DNA from 2 places in the Streptomyces fagopyri genome. Region 2 is predicted to be linked to the other one. Evidence: riboswitches for the same ligand, from Rfam matches in the RefSeq annotation. Region 2 holds a riboswitch; the other holds the start of a gene.
What was found. Region 2 has a riboswitch for S-adenosylmethionine ahead of GFH48_RS40095 (putative leader peptide). Riboswitches for the same ligand answer to the same signal wherever they lie in the genome.
Positions count from the first base shown of each region.

Region 1 (11,106 bases), 4.6 Mb from region 2:
GCTCGACTACCCCCGCGAGAGGCGCTTCAGGAGCACCACGGAGGCGACCGGCCGGGCGCCCGCCTTGGCGATCCCGTCGGCCACCTCGCGGTCGGTGGAGACCACGATGACCGGCCGCCCGGGGGGCTCCGCGCGCACCAGCTGGCGGATCAACTCGTCCGCGGTGACCCCGGCTTTGGAGAACAGCACCCGCACCCCGCGCGGCGGCGCGAGCAGCACCGGCGCGGCCAGCTCCGCGCCGTCGAAGACACAGGTGACCTCGGCGCCGGTCTGCGCGGCGAGCTGCGAGAGCTGCCCGAGCAGCCGCAGCCGCTGCTTCTCCAGCGGCATCTGCGGATAGCCGGTCTTGGTGACGTTGTAGCCGTCGACCACCAGATGCGCCTGCGGCAGCGCGAGCAGCTGGTCGAGGATCGCGGGATCGTTCTCGGACAGCGCGCGGGCGGCGATGTCCTTGGGGGTCATCCGTCCCGGCTCCACCGCGTCCACGGTCTCGGCGGGCCGTACGGACACCGGTGGCAGGGCGAGTTCGCGCCGCAGCCCCTGCGCCGCGTCCAGCACGGTGTCCAGCAGCAGCCGGACGCGCATGTCCTCGACGCTGCGCCCCTCCCGGGCCGCCTTGCGGGTGGCCTCCAGGGCCGCCTCGGCCTCGGAGAGCCGTGTCTTGAGCCGCCGGCTCTCGCTCTCCGCCGCGGACACCTGGGCCTGCCCCTCGGCCCGCGCGGTGTCCGTCTCGGCCTGCAGCTTGCGCAGCGCGGCCTCGCCCCGCTTGACGTCGCTGAGGGCACCGCGCAGCTTGCGGTGCAGCGATTCCGACTCCTTCTTCGCGGACTCCAGCTCGGTGCGCAGCCGTTCGGTCTCGGTCCTGGTGTGCGCCCGCGCCTCGGCGAGCTCCTCACGCAGTCGCTCCAGCTCCGCGCGGCTCTCCTCGTCGGCGCGCTCGGCGTCCGCCCGCAGGGCCTCCTCGCCCGCGGCGGTCACCAGCTTCACCCAGCCCGTGGGGCGCAGCACATAGGCCGCGGCCGCCACGTCCAGCGGATCCGCGGCCGGGGGCGGCGCACCGGAGTCGAGGGCGTCGACGATCTCCGGCTGCGCCTCTCTGAGCTTCTCTCCGATGCGCTGCCGGAAGAGCGGGTCGGTCTCCAGCGCGGCGGCCATCGCGTTGCCGGCGAACTTCGCCCGCCGGTTCGGGGCGAACCGGGCGTACTGCCGCAGCTGGACCGGCAGTTCGGCGACGGTCAGACCACCGAACCCGTCGGAGACGATCTGTACGACACGGCGGCGCACGCCGTCGGGCAGCGGACGGTCGAGCACCTCGGCGGCGCCGTCGTCCGGCTCCCCGCCCGTGGTCTCCGCCATCGGTCGCTCCATCGTCCGTGCGGGGCCGCTCCCTCAGGAGCCGGCGCCCGGCCTGTCCACCAGTTCCACCTGATCCACCGCGTTGCACCAGCGACAACGCACCGACTCGATGGTCTCACTGACCACCTCGCGCTCCTCCACGCTCGGCTCACCGGCCAGGTCGAGGTGCACGTACTCGACGACCTTGGACGAGCGGGTCACGTCGAAACGCGTCAGATTGCCGCACAGGGTGCAGCGCCAGCGGGTCGCGGCGGTCGGAAGGGGAACCGTCATGTGGCAGTCGCTTTCCTTCTGGTGTCCGTGTGGCTCGTAACCCTACGGCCTGGCGGGTACTCGACGCTCGGCCGTCCACAGCGGCGAGGCACTCTGTGTGCATCGGTCCGGTTACGTCATGCTCTGCAACATGATCGGCAACTGGAGTACGACGGTCGGCAGGACGGTGCGGGCCCAGTCCGCGCCCGTGACGTACGGGCTGATCGTCGTGTGCTGCGTGATCTTCGTGATCGGCCCGGCGTCGGGGTTCAATCCGACCTACGGCACCGGGGACGCGCTGGTCGTCGCGCAGCGGGCCTACTTCCGTCGCTGGGGCGTGGTGCCCGCCGACCTGCTCAACGGGACTCCGGGCGCCCTGCTGACCCCCGCCACGGCCCTGTTCATCCACGGCAGCTGGCTCCACCTGCTGGGCAACATGCTCTTCTTCTACGTCTTCGGCGCCATGACCGAGGAACGCATGGGCCACTTCGAGTTCGCCCTCTTCTACGTCGGCTGCGGCTATCTCGCGCTGGTCGGTTACGCGGTCGCCAACTCCACCTCCGAACAGACCCTGGTCGGTGCCTCGGGAGCGATCTCCGCGGTCCTCGGAGCGTTCCTCTACCTGTTCCCCAAGGCCCGGGTGACCAGTCTCTTCCCGTTCCTCTTCTTCCTGCCGCTGCGCTTCCCCGCGTGGATCGTGCTGCCGTTCTGGGCGGCGCTGCAGTGGCTGGCGGCGGGCCGCAGCCCCTCGGGGCCCGGGGTCGCCTATCTGGCTCATCTGGTGGGCTTCTCGCTGGGCTTCCTCTACGCGTGGGTGCGCTTCCGGCGGCCGACTAGAGTGAAAGTCCCAGCAGCGGCCCCCGAGGGAGAAAACCAGCCGTGATCACCGCGATCGTGCTCATCAAGACCAGCGTGGACCGGATCCCCGAGATCGCCGAGTCGATCGCCGCGCTGGACAGTGTCAGCGAGGTCTTCTCCGTCACCGGTACGTACGACCTGATCGCCATGGTCCGGGTCAAGGCCCACGACGACCTGGCGGACGTCATCCCGGGCAGCATCAGCAAGATCCCGGGGGTCGAGGGCACCGACACCCACGTCGCGTTCCGCACGTACTCGCAGCACGACCTCGAAGCCGCGTTCGCGATCGGCCTGGACTCCTGACCCACCGCGCGGCCTGAGGGCCACCGCTCGGGGCCACGGCCCGGGAGTCACCATCCGGGGGCCGCCCCCGGGCGCCCAGCGAGGGGCGCAGGCTGACGGGCGCGGCGGGCCACGTGACCGGCCACGCCACTCACCCGGTCCCCCACTCCACCCTGCCCCGCCTCATCCGCGCCGTGACGCGCCCTCCGCGGCCGCCGGTGTCAGACCGCGGGCACGCAGCGACCGCCCTCGGTCCGGTAGCGCCACTGCGCACCGTCGCGTACGAGCTCCTTCACGGCGCGCACGAAGCGCTCCACGTGCTCGTCCGGGGTGCCGGCTCCGAAGCTGACGCGGATCGCGTTGAGGGACTTCTCGCCGGGCGCGGCCTCGGGGGCCCCGCACTCGCCCTGGGTCTGCGGGTCGCTGCCGAGGAGCGTGCGCAGAAGCGGGTGCGCGCAGAAGAGACCGTCGCGCACCCCGATGCCGTACTCGGCGGAGAGCGCGGCCGCGAAGTGCGAGCTGTTCCACCCCTCGACGACGAACGAGATGACGCCGACCCGGGGCGCGTCGTCGCCGAACAGGGACAGCACGCGCACGGCGGGCACCTCGGCGAGCCCCTCCCGGACCGTGCGGATCAGGTGCCGCTCACGGTAGACGATCCGGTCGAAGCCCTCCTCGGTGAGCGCCTTGCAGGCGGCGGCGATGGAGTAGGCGCCGATGACGTTGGGGGACCCCGCCTCGTGCCGGGCCGCGCTCTCGTGCCACTCGACATCGACGCCGCCGTCCGCGCGCCGGGCGACCTTGCGGCTGGCGCCGCCGCCGGCGAGGTACGGCTCGGCCTCGCGCAGCCAGTCGGAGCGGCCGGCGAGGACTCCGGAACCGAAGGGCGCGTACAGCTTGTGCCCGGAGAAGGCGACCCAGTCGACGTCGAGGTCACGGACGGACACCGGCCGGTGCGGGGCGAGCTGGGCGGCGTCCAGGACGATCCGGGCGTCGTGGGCGTGCGCGGCGGCGGCGAGCTCGCGCACCGGCCACAGCTCACCGGTGACGTTCGAGGCGCCGGTGACGCAGACGAGGGCCGGTCCCCGGGGATCACGGCCGGCGAGGGCGCGCTCCAGGATCGCGACGGCCTCCCCCGGGCCGCGGGGCGCGTCGAGGTACGTGACCCGCGCGTCCTGCCACGGCAGCAGCGAGGCGTGGTGCTCGGTCTCGAACACGAAGACCTGGCATTCGGCCGGAAGGGCGGCGGCGAGCAGGTTGAGCGAGTCGGTCGTCGACCGGGTGAAGACGACCTGGTCGTCCTCGCGGCAGTCCAGGAACTCCGCGACGGTCACGCGGGCGTTCTCGAAGAGGTCGGTGGACAGCTGCGAGAGGTAGCCCGCCCCGCGGTGCACGCTGCCGTAGTACGGGGCGTACGCGGCGACGTCGTCCCAGACGCGCTGGAGGGCCGGGGCGCTGGCGGCGTAGTCGAGGGCGGCGTACGTGACCTCCCCGCCGGTGACGAGCGGGACGCTCACATCACGGCCCAGAACGGGCAGCGGGGCACATACGGACCGGTCGGCGGCAACGGTGGAGACAGACATGGCGCACTCCTGTGAGAGGCAGGCGAAAGCACCGCGCGAGCGGGGGCGTACGGAGGTACGCGCGGGCGGCTCGGCGCAGGTGAGGGTGAGAACAAGAAGGGGTGTGCGGAGGCGGGGCTCTACGCCCTAGCGCATTCGCTTGCTCACAGAGGGCTCCCTCGAACGACCAGGACCCCTGGGATTCTCGAGGGGTCCGCGCTTGCCGCAGACCTCGCTGCCTACGGCCTGGTCTTCACCCGGGGCACCCCGCCACGGACGGAGGGTTGCCGGACAGCCGGCCGGGGCCTGATGGCTGTCGCTCATGACCTGATACCGCATCCTGCCACACGATCTTGCCGACGCAACCCCAGCGTCCACATACCGGTACGCGCCCCAGCCGCGGCTACCCGGCCCGTCCGTACTCGGGGGCTGCCGCCCCCGGACCCCCGCATCGGCCTCACGGGCCGTGTCCCCGATCGCCGGACGGGTCGATGGTGCGAGCCCGCGCCGGCGATCTCCAGCCCGTCCGGCGTTCGAGGACGAGTCCTTCGGGCGGATGCCGTGGGCGGGCTACGCGTTGGTGGCCGTCACCCAGCGGTCCAGGACACCGCGCGCCGCCCCGGAGTCGATGGCCCCGGCCGTCTTCACCATCGCGACCCGGAGCTGGTCCACCAGGGACGCGTCCGTCGGGGACAGCGCCACCAGCGCGGCCGCCGCGTTCAGCACCACGGCGTCCCGTACCGGCCCCGTCTCACCGTCCAGGACACGGCGGGCGACCTCCGCGTTGTAGGAGGCGTCGGCACCCCGCAGGGCCTCCACGGGCACGAGGTCGAGCCCGACGTCCCGCGGATCGAACCGCTCCTCGGTCACCTTGCCGTCCCGCACGACCCAGACCCTCGACGTCGCCGTGGTGGTCAGCTCGTCCAGCCCGTCGTCACCGCGGAAGACCAGCGAGGAGTTGCCGCGCTCGGCGAAGACGCCTGCCATGATCGGCGCCATCCGGGCGTCCGCGACACCCACCGCCTGCGCCCTCACCCGCGCGGGGTTGGTCAGCGGGCCGAGGAAGTTGAAGACCGTCCGGATCCCCAACTGCCCGCGCGCCGCGGCGACATGACGCAGCGCCGGGTGGAACTTCACGGCGAAGCAGAAGGTGATCCCGGCCTCCTCGGCGACCTCGGCCACCCGCTTCGGCGTCAGCTCCAGGTTGACGCCGAGCTTTCCCAGCACGTCCGAGGCACCGGATGCCGAGGACGCGGCCCGGTTTCCGTGCTTGACGACCTTCGCGCCGGTCCCGGCCACCACGATCGACGACATCGTGGAGATGTTCACCGTCTTCGCGCCGTCACCGCCGGTGCCGACGATGTCGACGGTCTCGCCCGGGACCTCGATCACCTTGGCGTGCTCGTACATCGTGCGGACCAGGCCGGTGATCTCCTCGACCGTCTCGCCCTTGGCCCGCAGCGCCACCACGAAGCCGGCGATCTGCGCGTCCGTCGCCTCGCCGCTCATGATCCGGTCCATCGCCCAGGCCGTGTCGTCCGCGCTCTGGTCCCGGCCGTCGAGCAGGCCGTTCAGTACGGCGGGCCAGGAACGGCCCGCCGCGATGTCGCCTCCAGCGGGGGTCACAGCACTCATATGCCGCTCCTGGGTTCGTGGACAGGTACAAGCAGGGTCCACCCTATCCAGCCCCGGGCACGGCAAAGAGCCCCCGTCCGGGCAATGGACGGGGGCTCCTGCCGTGGCGATCAGTGGGACCGGTGAGAACCGGCCAAAGGATCAGTGGTGACCGTGGCCGCTCGTGATCTCCTCGTACTCCTCGACCGTGGGCTTGGGGATCTGGCTGTTCTCCCCGTAGAAGCCCTTGCTGAGCTTGGCCCGCAGTCGCTGCGCGCCGTTCACCTTGCGCTCCACACCGTTCTCGTCGACCACCGGGCCGATCTGGGCGGGCTGGTACTGCTCGTGCGCGGTGAGCGTGTGCAGGGCCTCCTGGCCGAGCGGCTCGTGCACCTCGATGAACTCACCGTGCGGCAGGCGCTTGATGATGCCCGACTCGCGGCCGTGCAGCACCTTCTCCTTGTCGCGGCGCTGGAGGCCGAGGCAGATCCGCTTGGTGGCGATGAAGACGAGCACCGGCACGACGAAGAACGCGATCCGGACGAACCAGGTGATCGAGTTGATCGACAGGTGGAAGTGCGTGGCCCAGATGTCGTTGCCGCCACCGACCAGCAGGACGAAGTACCAGCTGATCCAGGCCGCGCCGAAGGCGGTACGGGTCGGGACGTTGCGCGGGCGGTCCAGGATGTGGTGCTCGCGCTTGTCGCCGGTGACCCAGGACTCGATGAACGGGTAGACCGCGATCGCGACCAGGACCAGCGGGAAGATCACCAGCGGGATGAACACACCCAGGACGAGCGTGTGACCCCAGAAGTTGATCTCCCAGCCCGGCATGACACGGATCAGGCCCTCGGAGAAGCCCATGTACCAGTCCGGCTGGGCGCCCGTGGACACCATGTCGGGACGGTACGGGCCGAGCGACCAGATCGGGTTGATCGAGGCGATCGCCGCGATGGCCGCGATGGCACCGAAGACCAGGAAGAAGAAGCCTCCGGCCTTGGCCATGTAGACCGGCAGCAGCGGCATGCCGACGACGTTCTTGTTCGTCTTTCCGGGGCCCGCGAACTGCGTGTGCTTGTGGTAGAAGACCAGGATCAGGTGGCCGACGACCAGGCCGAGCATGATGCCCGGCAGCAGCAGCACGTGCACGGAGTAGAAGCGGGCCACGAAGTCGCCGCCCGGGAACTGACCGCCGAAGAGGAAGAACGAGAGGTACGTGCCGACGATCGGCACGGACAGGACCGCGCCCTCCATGAAGCGGACACCGGTGCCGGAGAGCAGGTCGTCCGGGAGCGAGTAACCGGTGAAGCCGGTGAACATGCCCAGGACGAACAGCAGGAAGCCGAACAGCCAGTTGACCTCACGCGGCTTGCGGAACGCACCCGTGAAGAACACGCGCATCATGTGCACGAACATGCCGGCGAGGAAGATCAGCGCCGCCCAGTGGTGGATCTGCCGGATCAGCAGACCACCACGCACCTCGAAGGAGATGTGCATGGTCGAGTTGAACGCCTCGGACATCAGCTGACCCTGGAGCGGGACGTAGCTGCCGTGGTACTCCACCTCGTTCATCGACGGGTGGAAGAACAGCGTCAGGTACACACCCGTGAGGATGATGATGAGGAAGCTGTACAGGCAGATCTCACCCAGCATGAACGACCAGTGGTCGGGGAAGATCTTGCGCATGTTGGCCTTGGCCAGGGAGTAGATCCCCAGGCGGCCGTCGGCCCAGTCGGCCACCCGCTCACCGGCGGGCGCCTTCTCGCGCGAGCGCGAGTCGGAGGTGGTGGTAGTACTCATCCGCGCTCCCAGAAGGCAGGACCGACGGGCTCGTCGAAGTCGCCGAGCGCCTCGAGGTAGCCCTCGTCGTTCACACCGATGCGCAGCTGCGGCAGGGCATGACCGGCCGGGCCGAAGATCACTCGGGCACCGTCGGAGAGGTCGAAGGTGGACTGGTGGCAGGGGCAGAGCACGTGGTGCGTCTGCTGCTCGTACAGGGAGATCGGGCAGCCGACGTGGGTGCAGATCTTCGAGTACGCCACGATGCCCTCGTGCGACCAGGCGAGCTCGCGCTTGTCCTTGATGTTGTCCGGCTGGAGCCGGACGATCATCACGGCCGCCTTCGCGATCTCCTGCTGGAAGTCCTCGTCGTTCTCCTCGAGGCCCTCGGGCTTGACGAAGGTGAGCGAGCCGACGGCGATGTCGGAGGGACGCAGCGGCTCGTTCGTGTTCACGTTGACGAGCAGCTTGCCCTTGGACCAGATGGTGTGGCGCAGCTTGGTTCCCGGCAGCGGACCGAGGTCGCGCAGCAGCATGACGCCGGAGAGCGGGAACAGGGCCAGCGCGCCGAACATCGTGGTGCGGATCAGCTTGCGGCGGCCGAGCGCGGACTCCTTGGCACCCTGCTTGAAGTCGGCCAGGACCTTGGCCTTGACCTCGGGCTCCGCCTCGATCGGGTGACGCTCGTCGGCGATCTCCACGTCGGACATCAGGGTGCGGGCCCAGTGGACCGCACCCGCGCCGATCGCGAACAGCGCCACACCGAGCGTCATACCCAGCGCGAAGTTCAGCGCGCTGATGTGCCCGAGCGGGAAGACGAAGATCGACTTGTCGTTCGGGATCGTCACGTACGACGCGATGAAGGCCACGGTGGCCAGCATCGACAGCGTGAACAGCATCGCGACCACACGCTCGGACCGCTTGGCGGCCCGCTCGTCGATGTCCTGGATGCGGTGCTCGTGCGGCGGCAGTCCCGGGTCCGCGAACGGGTTGTCCTCGTTCGCGACGGCTACTGCGCCGTGACCGTGCTCGTCGGCCCGCTCAGCGGGCAGGTTCTCTTCTGGAATGTCTTGGCTACTCATGACTTCTTGGCCTTTGCGGTCCGAGCGGCGACCCAGACGGCGACGGCGACCAGGGCGCCAAGACCGAAGATCCAGCCGAAGAGGCCTTCACTGACCGGCCCGAGGCCGCCCAGTTCGAGACCGCCCGGGCTCTCGGTGTTGTCACCGTTGACCGCGTCGAGGTACGCGATGATGTCCTTCTTGTTCTTCTCCGACAGCGTGGTGTCGGGGAAGGAGGGCATGTTCTGCGGGCCGGTCTGCATGGCCTCGTAGATGTGCTTGGGGTCGACACCCTCAAGGCTCGGCGCGAACTTGCCGTGTGTCAGCGCGCCGCCCTTGCCGGTGAAGTTGTGGCACTGCGCGCAGTTGGTGCGGAACAGCTCGCCGCCCTTGGCGATGTCCGCACCCTCCGGGCTGACCTGGCTCTTCGTCGGGACCGTGGGACCAGCGCCCAGCGAGGCGATGTACGCCGCGAGCTGGTCGATCTCGGCCTGCGAGTAGATGACCTTCTTGCGCGGGATCTGAGCGCCCGGCTGCTGGGCCGGCATACGGCCGGTGCCGACCTGGAAGTCGACCGCCGCGGCGCCCACACCCACCAGGCTCGGCCCGTCGGAGGAGCCCTGACCGCCGGTTCCGTGGCAGCTTGCGCAGCCCACGGAGTAGAGCTTCTTGCCCTCGTCGATGGCAAGGGACTGGGCGGTGGTGTCGGCCTGCGCCTTGCTCGCGGGTGCGAACGCGGCGTACAGCCCCCCGGTGGCCGCCAGCGCGAGGAGTAGGACGACGACCGCCGCCAGCGGATGGCGTCGTCGTGCGGAGAGCTTTTTCACGGATTACCCCGGTGTCAGGATCTTCTGCGTCGATGCTTCTGGATGTTTCGGGCTGCGGGCCCGATTACTTGATCATGTAGATCGTGGCGAAGAGGCCGATCCAGACCACATCGACGAAGTGCCAGTAGTAGGACACGACGATGGCGGCGGTCGCCTGCTCGTGAGTGAACCTCTTGGCCGCGTAGGTGCGGCCGAGGACCAGCAGGAAGGCGATGAGTCCGCCCGTCACGTGCAGGCCGTGGAAGCCGGTGGTCAGGTAGAACACCGAGCCGTACGGGTCGGAGGAGAGCGAGAGCCCGTCCTTCTTGACCAGTTCGGTGTACTCGAAGATCTGACCACCGATGAAGATCGCACCCATCACGAACGTGACGGTGAACCACATCCGGAGCTTCTTCACGTCCCCGCGCTCGGCGGCGAACACGCCGAGCTGGCAGGTCAGGGAGGAGAGCACCAGGATCGTGGTGTTCGTCGCGGAGAACGGGAAGTTGAGATGGCCCGCCATCTCCTTCCAGTGATCCGGTCCGGTCACCGATCGCAGGGTGAAGTACATCGCGAAGAGGGCCGCGAAGAACATCAGCTCGGAACTCAGCCAGATGATGGTTCCGACGCTGGTGAGGTTCGGTCGATTGACCGACGGGTGCGCGTGCCCGGTTTCTACTGTCGTTGCTGTCGCCACGACCGACATTATGTCGGTCGCTTATCCCGCCCTCACCCCGGGGGGTGCCGTTCGGGGTGTCTGTGGGGTGTGTCCAGCCCGTATGGCCCATCGAAGCCCTGTCCGAACCGGTGTTGACGAGGTGTGTGAAGGAGTAGCATCCGCGCCATCGGTACCAGGAGTTGCCGACCAATGCGGTGCTTCTCAGATGCGTGGAGGAACAATGCAGCCGACCGCCACGGTGCTGGTCTACAGTGACGACTCCAACACCCGGGGGCAGGTGCGGCTGGCGACAGGCCGCAGACCGGCCTCCGACGTTCCCCAGGTCGAGTTCATCGAGTGCGCGACGCCCGCCGCGGTCCTGAAGGAGCTGGACAGGGGCGGCATCGACGTCTGTGTGCTGGACGGTGAGGCCGTTCCGATGGGCGGCATGGGAGTCTGCCGGCAGATCAAGGACGAGGTCTTCAACTGCCCGCCCGTCCTGGTGCTCATCGGGCGCCCCCAGGACGCCTGGCTCGCCACCTGGAGCCGCGCGGACGCCGCGGTGACGCTGCCGGTCGACCCGGTGGAGTTCGCCGCCTCGCTGGCCTCTCTCCTGCGCCGCAAGGCCCTGCTCGGCGCCTGAGCGCGCGGCGGGCGGTCCGCGGCGGCCGCGGGCCGTCCGGGGCCCGGCACGCCGTCTCCCGCGCCCCCGCGGGGGCGCGGGGCCGCGGCGCCGTCTCACACGGACTCGGGACGCAGGCGCGCCTTCTCGGCCACCGGCGGGCCGTCGGGGGTGCCGCCCATCAGGGCGCTGCCGTTGCGCCAGCTCGCCCAGGAGACGTTCCAGTCGCCGAACCCGTTGTCGAACGCCGCCATCT
Region 1 covers NZ_CP045643.1:6,665,493-6,676,598, reverse strand. The annotation lists gene GFH48_RS28805 (NYN domain-containing protein) at 7-1,356, opposite strand; gene GFH48_RS28800 (hypothetical protein) at 1,390-1,629, opposite strand; gene GFH48_RS28795 (rhomboid family intramembrane serine protease) at 1,760-2,491, shown strand; gene GFH48_RS28790 (Lrp/AsnC family transcriptional regulator) at 2,488-2,769, shown strand; gene GFH48_RS28785 (aminotransferase class V-fold PLP-dependent enzyme) at 2,970-4,331, opposite strand; SAM riboswitch class IV at 4,522-4,638, opposite strand; gene trpD (anthranilate phosphoribosyltransferase) at 4,881-5,945, opposite strand; gene qcrB (cytochrome bc1 complex cytochrome b subunit) at 6,087-7,724, opposite strand; gene qcrA (cytochrome bc1 complex Rieske iron-sulfur subunit) at 7,721-8,785, opposite strand; gene qcrC (cytochrome bc1 complex diheme cytochrome c subunit) at 8,782-9,591, opposite strand; gene ctaE (aa3-type cytochrome oxidase subunit III) at 9,656-10,276, opposite strand; gene GFH48_RS28755 (response regulator) at 10,470-10,871, shown strand; gene GFH48_RS28750 (L,D-transpeptidase) at 10,967-11,106, opposite strand, start outside.
Region 1: another riboswitch for S-adenosylmethionine. It lies ahead of GFH48_RS28785 (aminotransferase class V-fold PLP-dependent enzyme); the one in region 2 lies ahead of GFH48_RS40095 (putative leader peptide).

Region 2 (11,106 bases):
GCCAGGCGCTGAACACCGTGGTGAGCAGCCCCAGTCCGACCCCGGCCAGCAGGGTGGTGGCGTCGATCCTGCGCAGCCCGTCCAGGAAGACTCCGGTGCCGAGCCGCCACAGCAGTACGCCGAGGATGGCGGCGCCGGCGACGGTGCCGAAGTGGGTGCGCAGGCCGCGGGAGTCGAGCAGCGCGCGCAGGGCGCCCGCCGGGCGCCGGCCGTCGGCGGTCGGCGCCGGTTCGGCCCGCTCGGGCGCGTGGCCGGCCGGTGTCATGTCGCCCGCCGCGGACGGGAGCGCGACGGCTCGGGCGGCCGCGCCGCGGATGCGCAGGACGACACGCCTGCCGACGGCGGGAACCGTGCCGGCGTCCACGCCGACCGTTTCCACCCCCGCGCTCACTTCGCACCGCCCGTCGGCCGCGGCGACGGCAGCGCCAGTACGTCGCTGTGGTGCACGACCACACGCAACTCGCCCGCGGCGCAGGCCGCCAGACGGTCCCGCAGGTACGATTCCGCACGCTCCGCCAGCTCGGGCCGCTGCTCGACGGCCGCACCGACCCAGCCGCGCAGCCACTCCTCGGTGAGCGCGGCCTCGGCGGGCCCGAGCCGCCAGGGACTCGGATGCACCCGGACGGTCGCGCCGTGCTGGTCGAAGGCCTCGCAGGCCGCCGTGATCGCGTCCGGGCCGAGCAGGTCCCCGCGCCGCTGGTGGGCGTTGAAGGCCTCGGCGAACTCGGCGTCCAGCGGGTCGCCGGGGGTGAACTCGACACGGCCCGCGACGGAGAGCGTCAGCAGGGCCGGGACCCCGGCGTCCGCGCAGGCCTCCGCGAGCCGGCCGATCTCCTCGCGGGTCAGCACGTCCAGCAGGGCGGAGGCCGTCACCAGCGAGGCCCCGGTCAGCGCGTCGGCGGTCAGCCGGCTGATGTCGCCGCGCTGCGTGGTGACCGTGACCCGGCTGCCGTCGGCGGCCGCGCTGGGCGAGCCCACCGTCGCGAAGTGCAGCAGATACGGGTCCCGGTCGTGCAGGACCCAGTGCTGGGCACCGTCGAGACGCGGGGCCAGCCAGCGGCCCATGGAGCCGGTGCCGCAGCCGAGGTCGTGAATCACCAGGTCGCCGCCGCGCCGGGGCAGGTTGGCCAGCCGGATGCGCAGCGGGTCGAGCAGGTCGGCCGCGCGTGCCGCGGCGTCGGCGCCCTCCCGCAACTGGAGCCACTGGGGGGCGTAACGGGGCATGTCGTCGTCGGGCGTGTCCGCGCGCCGTCCCGGTGCGCCGGAACCGCCCGGGGTGGGGCCCGCCCCGGGAACGACCTGCTTCACGCTCGCGCCCGCGGTATCGGTCCCGGCGGTACGCGGCGCCCCCTGCCGGGGAGCGTCCGCACCGGTCGCCGTCGTTTTCATGCCGCCCTCCGGGGTTCCTGCGGAAGCCGTGCCAGCACGCCCGCCAGGCTGCGGGCCGTGGCGGCCCAGCCGTCGAGTGCGGCGCGCCGGCCGCGGGCGGCCGCCTTCAGCCGGCGGCGCACATCGGCCTCGCCGAACCAGCCGCGCAGTTCCACGGCCAGGGCGGCCGGGTTCTCCGGGGGGACGAGGATGCCGGGCACCCCGCCGTCGGGCGCGCGGCCGACCGCTTCGGGCAGGCCGCCGACATCCGTCGCCAGCACCGGAATGCCCCGGGCGAGCGCCTCGGTGACGGCCATGCCGTACGTCTCGGCGTACGAGGTGAGGACCATGAGGTCGGCCGCGGCGTAGCTGGCGTCGAGTTCCGCGCCCGCCTGCGGTCCGGCGAGGTGCAGCCGGTCGCCGAGGCCGTACTTCTCGATCAGACCGCGCAGTTGGGCGACGTACGCCGGGTCCTGGGTGAGTCCGCCGACGCAGACGCAGCTCCAGGGCAGGTCGGTGACGGTGGCGAGGGCCTCGATCAGCCGGTGCTGGCCCTTGCGCGGGGTGACGGCGGCGACGCACAGCAGCCGCGAGACGCCGTCGGTGCCGGAGGCCAGCGGGGCGATGTCGGCGCCGGGGGCGGCGACATGCACACGGTCGGGGGCGAGTCCGTGGTGGGCGACGAGCCGGCGCACCGCCCATTCGCTGGTGGCGACGACGGCGGGCACGGCCCGCAGGGTGGTGCGTTCCTTCGCGTCCAGCTCCGCGGCCACGGCCGGCGCGAGTCCGGTCTCGTCGCCGAGCGGCAGGTGCACCAGGACGACGAGACGCAGCCGTTCGGCCTCGGGGACGATGATCTCGGGGACACCGCAGGCGACGATGCCGTCGAGGAGGACGACCGTGTCGTCCTCCAACTCGGCCAGGGTGCGCGCGAGTTCGGTACGGGCGGCGGCCGCGGGCCGCGGCCAGTCACCCGGGACGGCGTGCCGGTGGACCTGCCAGCCGAAGCCGGGGAGGTCCAGGCACAGCCGCCGGTCGTAGGCGTTGCCGCCGCTGGGCGCGGACGCGTCGTCGACGCCGCCCGGCATCACGAAGTGCACGGAGCGCAGGGACATGGGGATGATCGCCGCATTCTTGAGAGCGGTGTGCTGGACGGGCACGTAGTTCAGGGACGACCGGTCGCTGTTCGCGGCCGGCGGGCCGATGGTCGTGTCGGTCACAGGGCACGCTCGTAACTCGCCCACGCGATGTGTGATTCGTGCAGGGTGACCGTGATGCCCGAGAGCCCGTGGGCGCCTTCGCCCAGTGCCCCGGCGTGCACGCGCTCGGCGAGGCGGTCGGCGACGACCTTGGCCAGGAACTCCGTCGAGGTGTTCGTGTTCTTGAAGTCCGGCTCGTTGTCGAGGTTGCGGTAGTTCAACACGCTCACGACGGCGCCGAGTTCCTGGGTGGCCAGACCGATGTCGACGACGATGTTGTCGTCGTCCAGTTCGGCGCGCCGAAACGTGGCGTCCACCAGGAACGTCGCTCCGTGCAGGCGCTGCGCGGGCCCGAAGACCTCGCCACGGAAGCTGTGGGCGATCATCAGGTGATCGCGGACGGTGATGCTGAACAACGGACGACCCTCCAGGTGCGGCACGTCTGATCCCCTGCCGGGACCATGCCGTGTAGTACGGCTGCCCCGTTCTCCTTGTTCAGCTGCCTGTTCCCCTTTCTTCGCAGTCTTCTGAGGTCAGGCCGGTCGCCCGGTGCTCAGACCCCGTCGTAGACGACGCGATGGCACAACCCGGGTATCGATCCGGAGGCGAGTTTCGCCATCACGCCGGGCAGTTCCGTGAAGTCGCACTCTCCGGTGACGAGAGCGTCGAAGGCGGGCTCGGCGAGCAGTTCGAGGGCGAGCGCGAGCCGGTCCGCGTACGTGCGGCCGGGCCGGGCAGCCGGCGAAACGGAACCCACCTGGCTGCTGCGTACGACCAGGCGCCGGGAGTGGAAGGCCTCTCCCAGCGGGAGGCTGACCCGCCGGTCGCCGTACCAGCTCATCTCCAGGACGGTCCCCTCGCGGGCGAGGAGTTCCAGTGCCCGGGTGAGTCCGGCCTCGGTGGCGCTGGCGTGCACGACGAGGTCGCACTCGTCGGCGGCCTCCGCGGGCAGCGCGAAGTCGACGCCCAGGGCGCGGGCGATGCCGGCGCGCTGGGGATCGGCGTCGACGAGCTGGACCCGTACGCCCGGGAAGCGGGCCAGGAGCGCGGCGACGGAGCAGCCGACCATGCCGCCGCCCACCACCGCGATCCGGTCGCCGACCAGCGGAGCCGCGTCCCACAGGGCGTTCACCGCGGTCTCCACGGTCCCGGCGAGAACGGCACGGGCCGCCGGCACCGAGTCCGGTACGACCGTCACGGCGCTCGCCGGGACGACGTAGCGGGTCTGGTGCGGATACAGGCAGAACACGGTCCTGCCCAGCAGGCCCGCCGGGCCCTCCTCCACCTGGCCGACGCTCAGATAGCCGTATTTCACCGGTGCGGGGAAATCGCCGTCCTGGAACGGTGCACGCATCGAAGCATGCTGACTTTCCGGCACGCCGCCGCGGAAGACGAGGGACTCGGTGCCCCGGCTGACTCCGGAGTAGAGCGTGCGCACCAGCACCTCGTCCTTCGCGGGCGCCGGCAGGGCCACCTCGCGTATCTCGCCGTGGCCGGGCGAGCCCAGCCAGAAGGCGCGAGCTGTGAGTTCCATGAGCGTCCCCCTGAACGATCGAGCAGATCTTCACGTACGGAGCGGTGACAAGCCGCGCTCAGTACGCGGCGTTGATCGACTCTGTCATATGGCCGGAGGATGTGCGGTGGCCCTGAACAACACGTACGACGCGAGGCTCCTGGCTCAGGAGACCACGGTGGGAGCGGGTGTGCAGCTCCTGGTGCTGGCTCTGCTGGGCACGGCGATCGGGATGGGGCCCGCGGGCTGGCTGACCGGCCTGGCCTTCGCGATCGCCACCTGGGCGGTCCTGACCCGCGCCCTGCGCCGCTCACGCCCCCGCTCCTTCGGACCGGCCAATCGGGTGACCCTCGGCCGCGCGATCCTGGTCGGCGGCGTCACCGCGCTGGTCGCGGACTCCTTCCAGAGCTCGCCCCCGGTCTCCCTGCTCGTCGGTCTCACGGCGGTCGCCCTGATCCTCGACGGGGTCGACGGCAAGGTCGCGCGCCGCACCGGCACCTCGACCGCCCTCGGCGCCCGTTTCGACATGGAGGTCGACGCCTTCCTGATCCTCGTGCTCAGCGTGTACGTCTCGATGTCGCTCGGCCCCTGGGTGCTGCTGATCGGCACCATGCGGTACGTGTTCGTGGCCGCCGCCCGGGTCCTCCCCTGGCTGAACGCGGCACTGCCGCACAGCATGGCCCGCAAGACCGTGGCGGCCCTTCAGGGCATCGTGCTGCTGGTCGCCGGGGCCGGAATCCTGCCCCGGGAGGGGGACACGGCCGCGGTGCTGCTGGCGCTCGGGCTGCTGGTCTGGTCGTTCGGCCGCGACATCGTGTGGCTGTGCCGCCACCGTCACCAGCACACGCCGGAGCGTCCGCGGAGCGTCCGCGAGCTCGCCGAGGTCGGCTGAGCGGAAGGACCGGGACGGACGGCCGGGGGCCGTCCCCGCGCTACCGGTAGCGCGGTGAGCCGTCCCACACGACAGGTACGCGAGCGGTACGGCGGAGAGCCGTCCCACGGGACCGGCGTCGCCGGAGGATCACTCCCGTGAGGGCGAACGCGCCGGAGGCCGTCCCCCACTTGTGGGCCCACGGCTCCGAACAGGGCCGCACCCGGCCCCGCACTCTCCCGAGTTGCGTACCGGGCCGGACCTTCGTACCGCCGGACCGGGCCGCCGGCGCCCCCGCACGCATCGGGGCGCGTCCACCGCACGCGTGCACTCCTCGCGTCCGCCACACGGGTCCACTCCTCGGGTGCACGCGTCGCGTTCACCGCCCGCGCGCGCTCCTCGCGTCCACCGACGGCGTCACTCCGGAAGGACGCGTGCCCGCCGTGCGGGCCGCCGCCCGGCGCGATCCGCCGGGCGCCGCGCGGCGTGCCGGGTCTGTCACGGAGCGCAGTACAACCGCGACGCCCCCGACGTACACTTCAAGGGCAAGTCCCTCGCCGACGTCCTGTCCACGACCTTCGGGGTACGCCCGGACCTCCTCGCGCAGCGCGCGATCGTCCTCCGGCACTCCGGGACGCTCCATCACGTCGGACCGGGGTACGGGAATTCCGGTCGGCCCGCCACGACGCTCCCTGTCCTCGGCGAGCCGGCCACGGTCTGCACCACGACGACGTGCGCCACCTGCTCGCCCTCCTGCACGGGCCAGTCGACACGGGCCCCGAAGGCGGTCGCCTCGGCGGCGTGATCGCCGCGGCCATCCCGAACGGGTGACGGCCCAGCCGCAGCCCCGCGCCGGGCAGTTCCTCCGACCGCTTCCGGACAGGAGTTGAGGGCCATGGAGACGGACTCCCAGGCGTGGGACGAGGAGCCGCCCCGGCCCGTGGCGCACACGGAGGAGGACGACGACGCCCCCGGTCCCCGGCTCACCTCCTCCGGTGCCTCGGTCGATCAGGTACGTGACTACCTCAAGCAGATCGCCCGGGTCCCCCTGCTCGGCGCCGCGCAGGAGGTGGACCTGGCGAAGCGCATCGAGGCGGGCCTGTTCGCCGAGCGCAGGCTCCTGGAGGAGCCGGGCATCGACCCGGGGTTCCGGCGGGAGCTGGAGATCCTGGCCGCTGACGGGCACCGGGCGAAGTCCCATCTCGTGGAGGCGAACCTGCGTCTGGTCGTCTCCATCGCCAAGCGTTACAGCAGGCGCGGGATGCTCTTCCTGGACCTGGTGCAGGAGGGCAACACGGGTCTCATCCGCGCGGTGGAGAAGTTCGACTACGCCAGGGGGTTCAAGTTCTCGACCTACGCGACCTGGTGGATCCGGCAGGCGATCTCACGTGCTCTGGCGGACCAGAGCCGGACCATCCGCATTCCGGTCCACATGGTCGAGGTCATCAACAGGATGGCCAAGGTCCGCAGGGAGTTCATCCAGGACACGGGGGCCGATCCGACCCAGGAGGAACTCGCGAGGAAGCTGGACGTGCCCGTGGAGAAGATCACCGAGATCGAGAACTACACCAAGGAGCCGGTCTCCCTCCACACCCCCCTCGGCGAGGAGGGCGGTACCGAACTGGGTGACGTACTGGAGGACAGCGAGACCATCTCGCCGGCGGACATGGTCACCTTCCTGCTCCTCAAGGACGCCATCCAGGCCGTCCTGGCGAACATGACCGCGCGTGAGGCCGGAATCATCTCGCTGCGCTACGGCCTCATGGACGGCCAGTCCCGCACGCTGGAGGAGATAGGGCAGGTGTACGGGGTGACACGCGAGCGCATCCGCCAGATCGAGTCCAAGACGATGTCCAAGCTGCGTCACCCCTCACGCTCCGAGGCCCTCCGGGACTACCTCGACGTCAGCTGATCACCGGCGGACCCGGCCGTCCCCGGGTGCCCGCGGTGTCGGGGTGGGCGAGGCCCAGGTGGTCGTGGAGGGTGGTGCCCTCGTACTCCGTACGGAACACACCGCGCTCCTGGAGCAGCGGGACCACGGTGTCGGCGAAGGCGTCGAGGCCGCCGGGGGTGATGTGCGGGACGAGGATGAAGCCGTCGGAGGCGTCGGCCTGCACGAAGTCGTTGATCGTCTCGGCGGCGGTGGCCGGGGAGCCGGCGAACGCCTGCCGGTCGGGACGCGGGAACCAGTACTGGAACCTGTCCCACTCGAAGAACGGGTGGGTCGCCAGGCCGTGGACGATCTGGGCGACCAGGGCCAGCACGATCGCCGAGACGATCCAGCGGCCCGGCCGGCCTCGGCTCGGCCACGGGAGCGGGAGGCGGTCTTCCCCTGGCCCGCGTGCATCGCGGTCACCGTCACCGTTCCGGCCCATGGGGCCTCGTGCTCACCGGAGTTGCTCCGGTCCGATCCGGCGTGGGTCAGGCACGGCCAGGAACGGGTGTCGACGCTCGGAAGCCCGGACGACCACGTGGTGAGACCGCGCGGGTGCCTTCTTGACGAGCCCACGGAGCGGACCGAGACTGACGGGGACGGTCACGATTGTCAGCGCCCTTCGCCCGGTTCCCTCCGTGCGTCGCGGTTGATCGGCCCCGGCCCGCTGACAGGCAACCCTTCCACCGCGACGGGGTGCCCCGGGTGACGACCGGGTCCCGCCGGAGCGGTGGGGCAAGCGTGGTCTCGCCTCTCGCGAGCCCCGGACACGGGAGCGACAGGAATGACCGGAAAGGGCACGAGCGGTCTCACCAGGCGCCTGCACATCGATCTGCAGCGGGTCTCCAGCGCCTGCTAGGCGGGTGGGGAGAGTCCCGTCGGCCGCCCGGAGGGCGGGCCTCGCGGAGTCCGGTGCGTGCTCTCGGCGTGCCGGACGGAAGTCCGTGTACCGGACGTGACCGGGGTTCCGCCCGGTGCGGGGAGAGGGCGCACCAGGAGTCGTGAGGCATCCGCGGCTTTCGTGACACGCCCTGGTCCGCGGTCCGGACGGTACGTCAGCGCAGTCACCCCGTCCCGCCGCTGCCGCCCCGGGTGGCAGGGCTTCGTCGTCCCCCTGGAGAGTCATGCCCGAGACAGCCTCGCTCAGTCCGGCCGCCCCCGCCTCCACCCGCCGCGCCCCGGCCTCACCCGCCACGGGGGCGGTCGCCGCCGCGTCCCCCCGGGCCGCCGCACCCTCGCGTGGACACCGCATCCGCAGCCGCATCGGTGTCGGTCCGGCCGGCGGCTTCTATCCCGCGCCGCACCGCTATCAGCTGTACCTCTCCGAGGGCTGTCCGCGCTCGCTGCGCGTCTCGATCACCCTCGGGCTGCTGGGACTGCGTGACTCGGTCACCACCACGCTGCTGACGGGGCCCTCCGGGACACCGGACGCCCGCGTCGCGCTGCGGGCGGCGTACGAGGCCACCTGGCACCACTACGACGGTCCGCTCACCGCGCCGGCACTGTGCGACCGCTGGAGCGGACGCATCGTCAGCAACCACACCCCCGACATCCTGCGCGACCTCGGTGAACTTCCGGGCTGCCGCGACGCCGCCGGGCTCCCCCGGCTGCATCCGCCGTCCCTCGCCGCGGACATCGACACGTTCCGCGCCTTCCTGGACCGCGGCCTCACCCCGGACGCCCCGCCGACGGCACGGTCGGCCGCGCTCGGTTCGCTGGATCAGCGGCTCGCCGCGCGGACACATGTGCTGGGTGGCGAGTTGACGGCCGCGGACGTCGACCTGTGGGTGGCCCTCACGCGCCTCGGCGCGGAGGACGCGCTCTCCCCGTACGGCCGTCTGCGGGACTACGTCCGCCGACTGGGCGCCCATCCGGTCTTCCGTGAGGCGACGCAACTGGTCTGACGGCTCGTCAGACTCTCTCGCCGGACGCCGTCGTCCGCCTGCCCGGCAGAACGCGGACCCGGGACGGCCACTGCCCGCCGCCGCACGGACGGCGGGCGGTGATCCGCCGGCTCAGCCCTTGACGCGGGTGAAGACGAGGGTGCTGACGACAGTGGTCAGGCCGCGGAGCATGCCCATCTGGTTCCAGCCCATGTCGAACTGGTCGCGGTCCACGGTGAACTCCGCGACGAGGGTGACGTCTTCGGCACTCGCCGCGGTGACACGGGCGACGACGGGCTGCGGCCTGGTGACGCCGCGCACGGTCAACTGCCCGGTCACCGCGACGGTGTCGTCCTGGGCGACCACCGCGTCGTCCACCGCGAAGGTGATCGTGGGGTGCCGTTCCGCGTCGAAGAGGTCGGCCGAGCGCAGGTGCTTGTCCCGCTTGCCGTTCTTGGTGTCGAGGGACGCCACGTCCAGGGTGACGGTGCCGTGGGCGGTCCCGTCGGACCGCACCTCGCCCTCCCCGGCGACAGCGGCGAAGACGCCCTTCACCGTCACCAGTCCCCACATCGTCTTGTGCCGGATGACGACGCTGGTGCGGGCGGGGTCGAGCTGCCACAGGCCGGTTTCGACGGCGACGGTCATGAGAGTTCTCCAGACGGTTAACGATGAGAGGTGGCGCACGGGCCGTGGGACAACCAGGAGTCATCCAAATTTGGACGATCACAGGCTAGCCCGTTCTTCAAATTTGGACAACCGGTAGACTGTGACACCATGGCCGACTTCCTCGCCCCCGCTGACCTGCCCGAACACGAGCAGGCGGCCGACGACGGCCTGCTGCCGAGCGAACTGCGGTCCTGGATGCGGCTGTTGGCGGCGGCCGGGGCGATCGAGCAGCAGTTGCGCGCTCACGTCAAGGACGCCCTCGGTGTCTCGCACGACGAGTTCCTGGTGCTGTGCCTGCTGGCCGACCAGCCCGGCTCCAGCCTGCGCATGACACAGATCGCCGAACTGCTGGGCCGCCCCAAGACACGGCTGACCTATCAGGTGGCCTGTCTGCAGCACGCGGGCCTGATCACGCGGCGCTCGGCGTGCGGGGACAAACGGGGTATCGAGGTGGCGCTCACGGACAAGGCGCGCACGCTGCTGAGCGAGTCCTCGCGCCCGCTGGCCGACGCCGTCTCGCAGGCCATCGCCCGAACGGCCTGCGCGCAGCGGTACGAGCAGCTGCACGACTTGCTGCCGCCCCCAGAGGCCCCCCATGACGGTTCACGTGCGGCGGGCGGCCCGGCAGGACCGTGAGCGACGGCCCCGGGGACCGGCTGCAGGGCCGTGACACGGCGCACCCGCCCGCGCCACGGCCCGGAAGCGCGCGAAGCCTCCCCCGGACGGCCTCGCGGGTCAGAAGCCGGGAAAGACGCGTCGCAGGTCGTCCAGCGTGAGGGCGTCCCCCTTCAGGTTCACCTCGGCCGGGGTGTGGGCGGGGGCGTGGCGGCCGGAGACGAGACGCAGCCACCACTCGGCCGGGGCGCTCAGTACGGCGTCGGGCTCGGCGGGCTCGTCGACGAGCGCGACCGAGTCACCCAGGTCGAGCCCGAACGAACGCGTCGGAGAGACCGTCCGCACGGCGATACGGGCGTGGCGGCCGCCCAGGGCGTCCGCCTTGCCGAGGAACCCTATGAGGAGGCCGGCCTGGGTGAGGAGCGGCTCGGTCGCCACCGGCAGCAGCACCGCCGTCGGGTCGAAGGCGACCTCGACGTCCCAGGTGTGGTGGGTGAACTCGCTGAGCCGCAGGCCCGCCAGCGTCGCGACGTCCACGGGTGCCGGCATGAAGCCGAGGTCCACGCGGAGTTCCTCACGGGCCCGCGCGTCCAGCGCCTCGTAAGCGCGTACGAGCCGCTCGTCGGCGTGCACGAATCCCTCGGCGCGCTCGGCCGGGGACATCGCGTCCCAGCGCGCCCACACGGACTTGTTGAAATCGCCGTCCCGCGGTCCGGTGCCGTTCAGCGCGCCCTCCAGGGTCGCGCGGCCGATCTCCGCGCCGCTGCCCAGGTGGCTGAGGACCTGGGACACGTCCCACTCCGACGCGCCCGAGCGCCGGGTGAGGTCGGCGGTGGCGAGCCCGTGCACCACGGAGGTCAGGTAGTCGTGTCCGCCGCGCAGCGCGGCGATGGTCTGGTCGGCACGGTCTGTCATGTCTCGGCTCCGGGGAGGGGTGGGATGGTGCGGGAACCGTACCCAGGACGGTCACGGTGTCCAAGGGGGTGGGGGGTGACAGGGGCGGCGATCGGCCATGGGGATGGTCGTCCGCGGGCCGCGTGATGGCGCGCTCGCAC
Region 2 covers NZ_CP045643.1:2,061,073-2,072,178, forward strand. The annotation lists partial or broken gene GFH48_RS39045 (lysylphosphatidylglycerol synthase transmembrane domain-containing protein) at 1-265, opposite strand, end outside; gene GFH48_RS08810 (class I SAM-dependent methyltransferase) at 388-1,389, opposite strand; gene GFH48_RS08815 (glycosyltransferase family 4 protein) at 1,386-2,588, opposite strand; gene GFH48_RS08820 (6-pyruvoyl trahydropterin synthase family protein) at 2,585-2,983, opposite strand; gene GFH48_RS08825 (zinc-dependent alcohol dehydrogenase) at 3,121-4,101, opposite strand; gene GFH48_RS08830 (CDP-alcohol phosphatidyltransferase family protein) at 4,208-4,972, shown strand; partial or broken gene GFH48_RS08835 (RNA polymerase sigma factor) at 5,826-6,863, shown strand; partial or broken gene GFH48_RS08840 (F420-dependent methylene-tetrahydromethanopterin reductase) at 6,856-7,125, opposite strand; SAM riboswitch class IV at 7,486-7,632, shown strand; gene GFH48_RS40095 (putative leader peptide) at 7,669-7,743, shown strand; gene GFH48_RS08845 (glutathione S-transferase C-terminal domain-containing protein) at 8,009-8,788, shown strand; gene GFH48_RS08850 (YceI family protein) at 8,900-9,415, opposite strand; gene GFH48_RS08855 (MarR family winged helix-turn-helix transcriptional regulator) at 9,545-10,072, shown strand; gene GFH48_RS08860 (maleylpyruvate isomerase N-terminal domain-containing protein) at 10,172-10,966, opposite strand.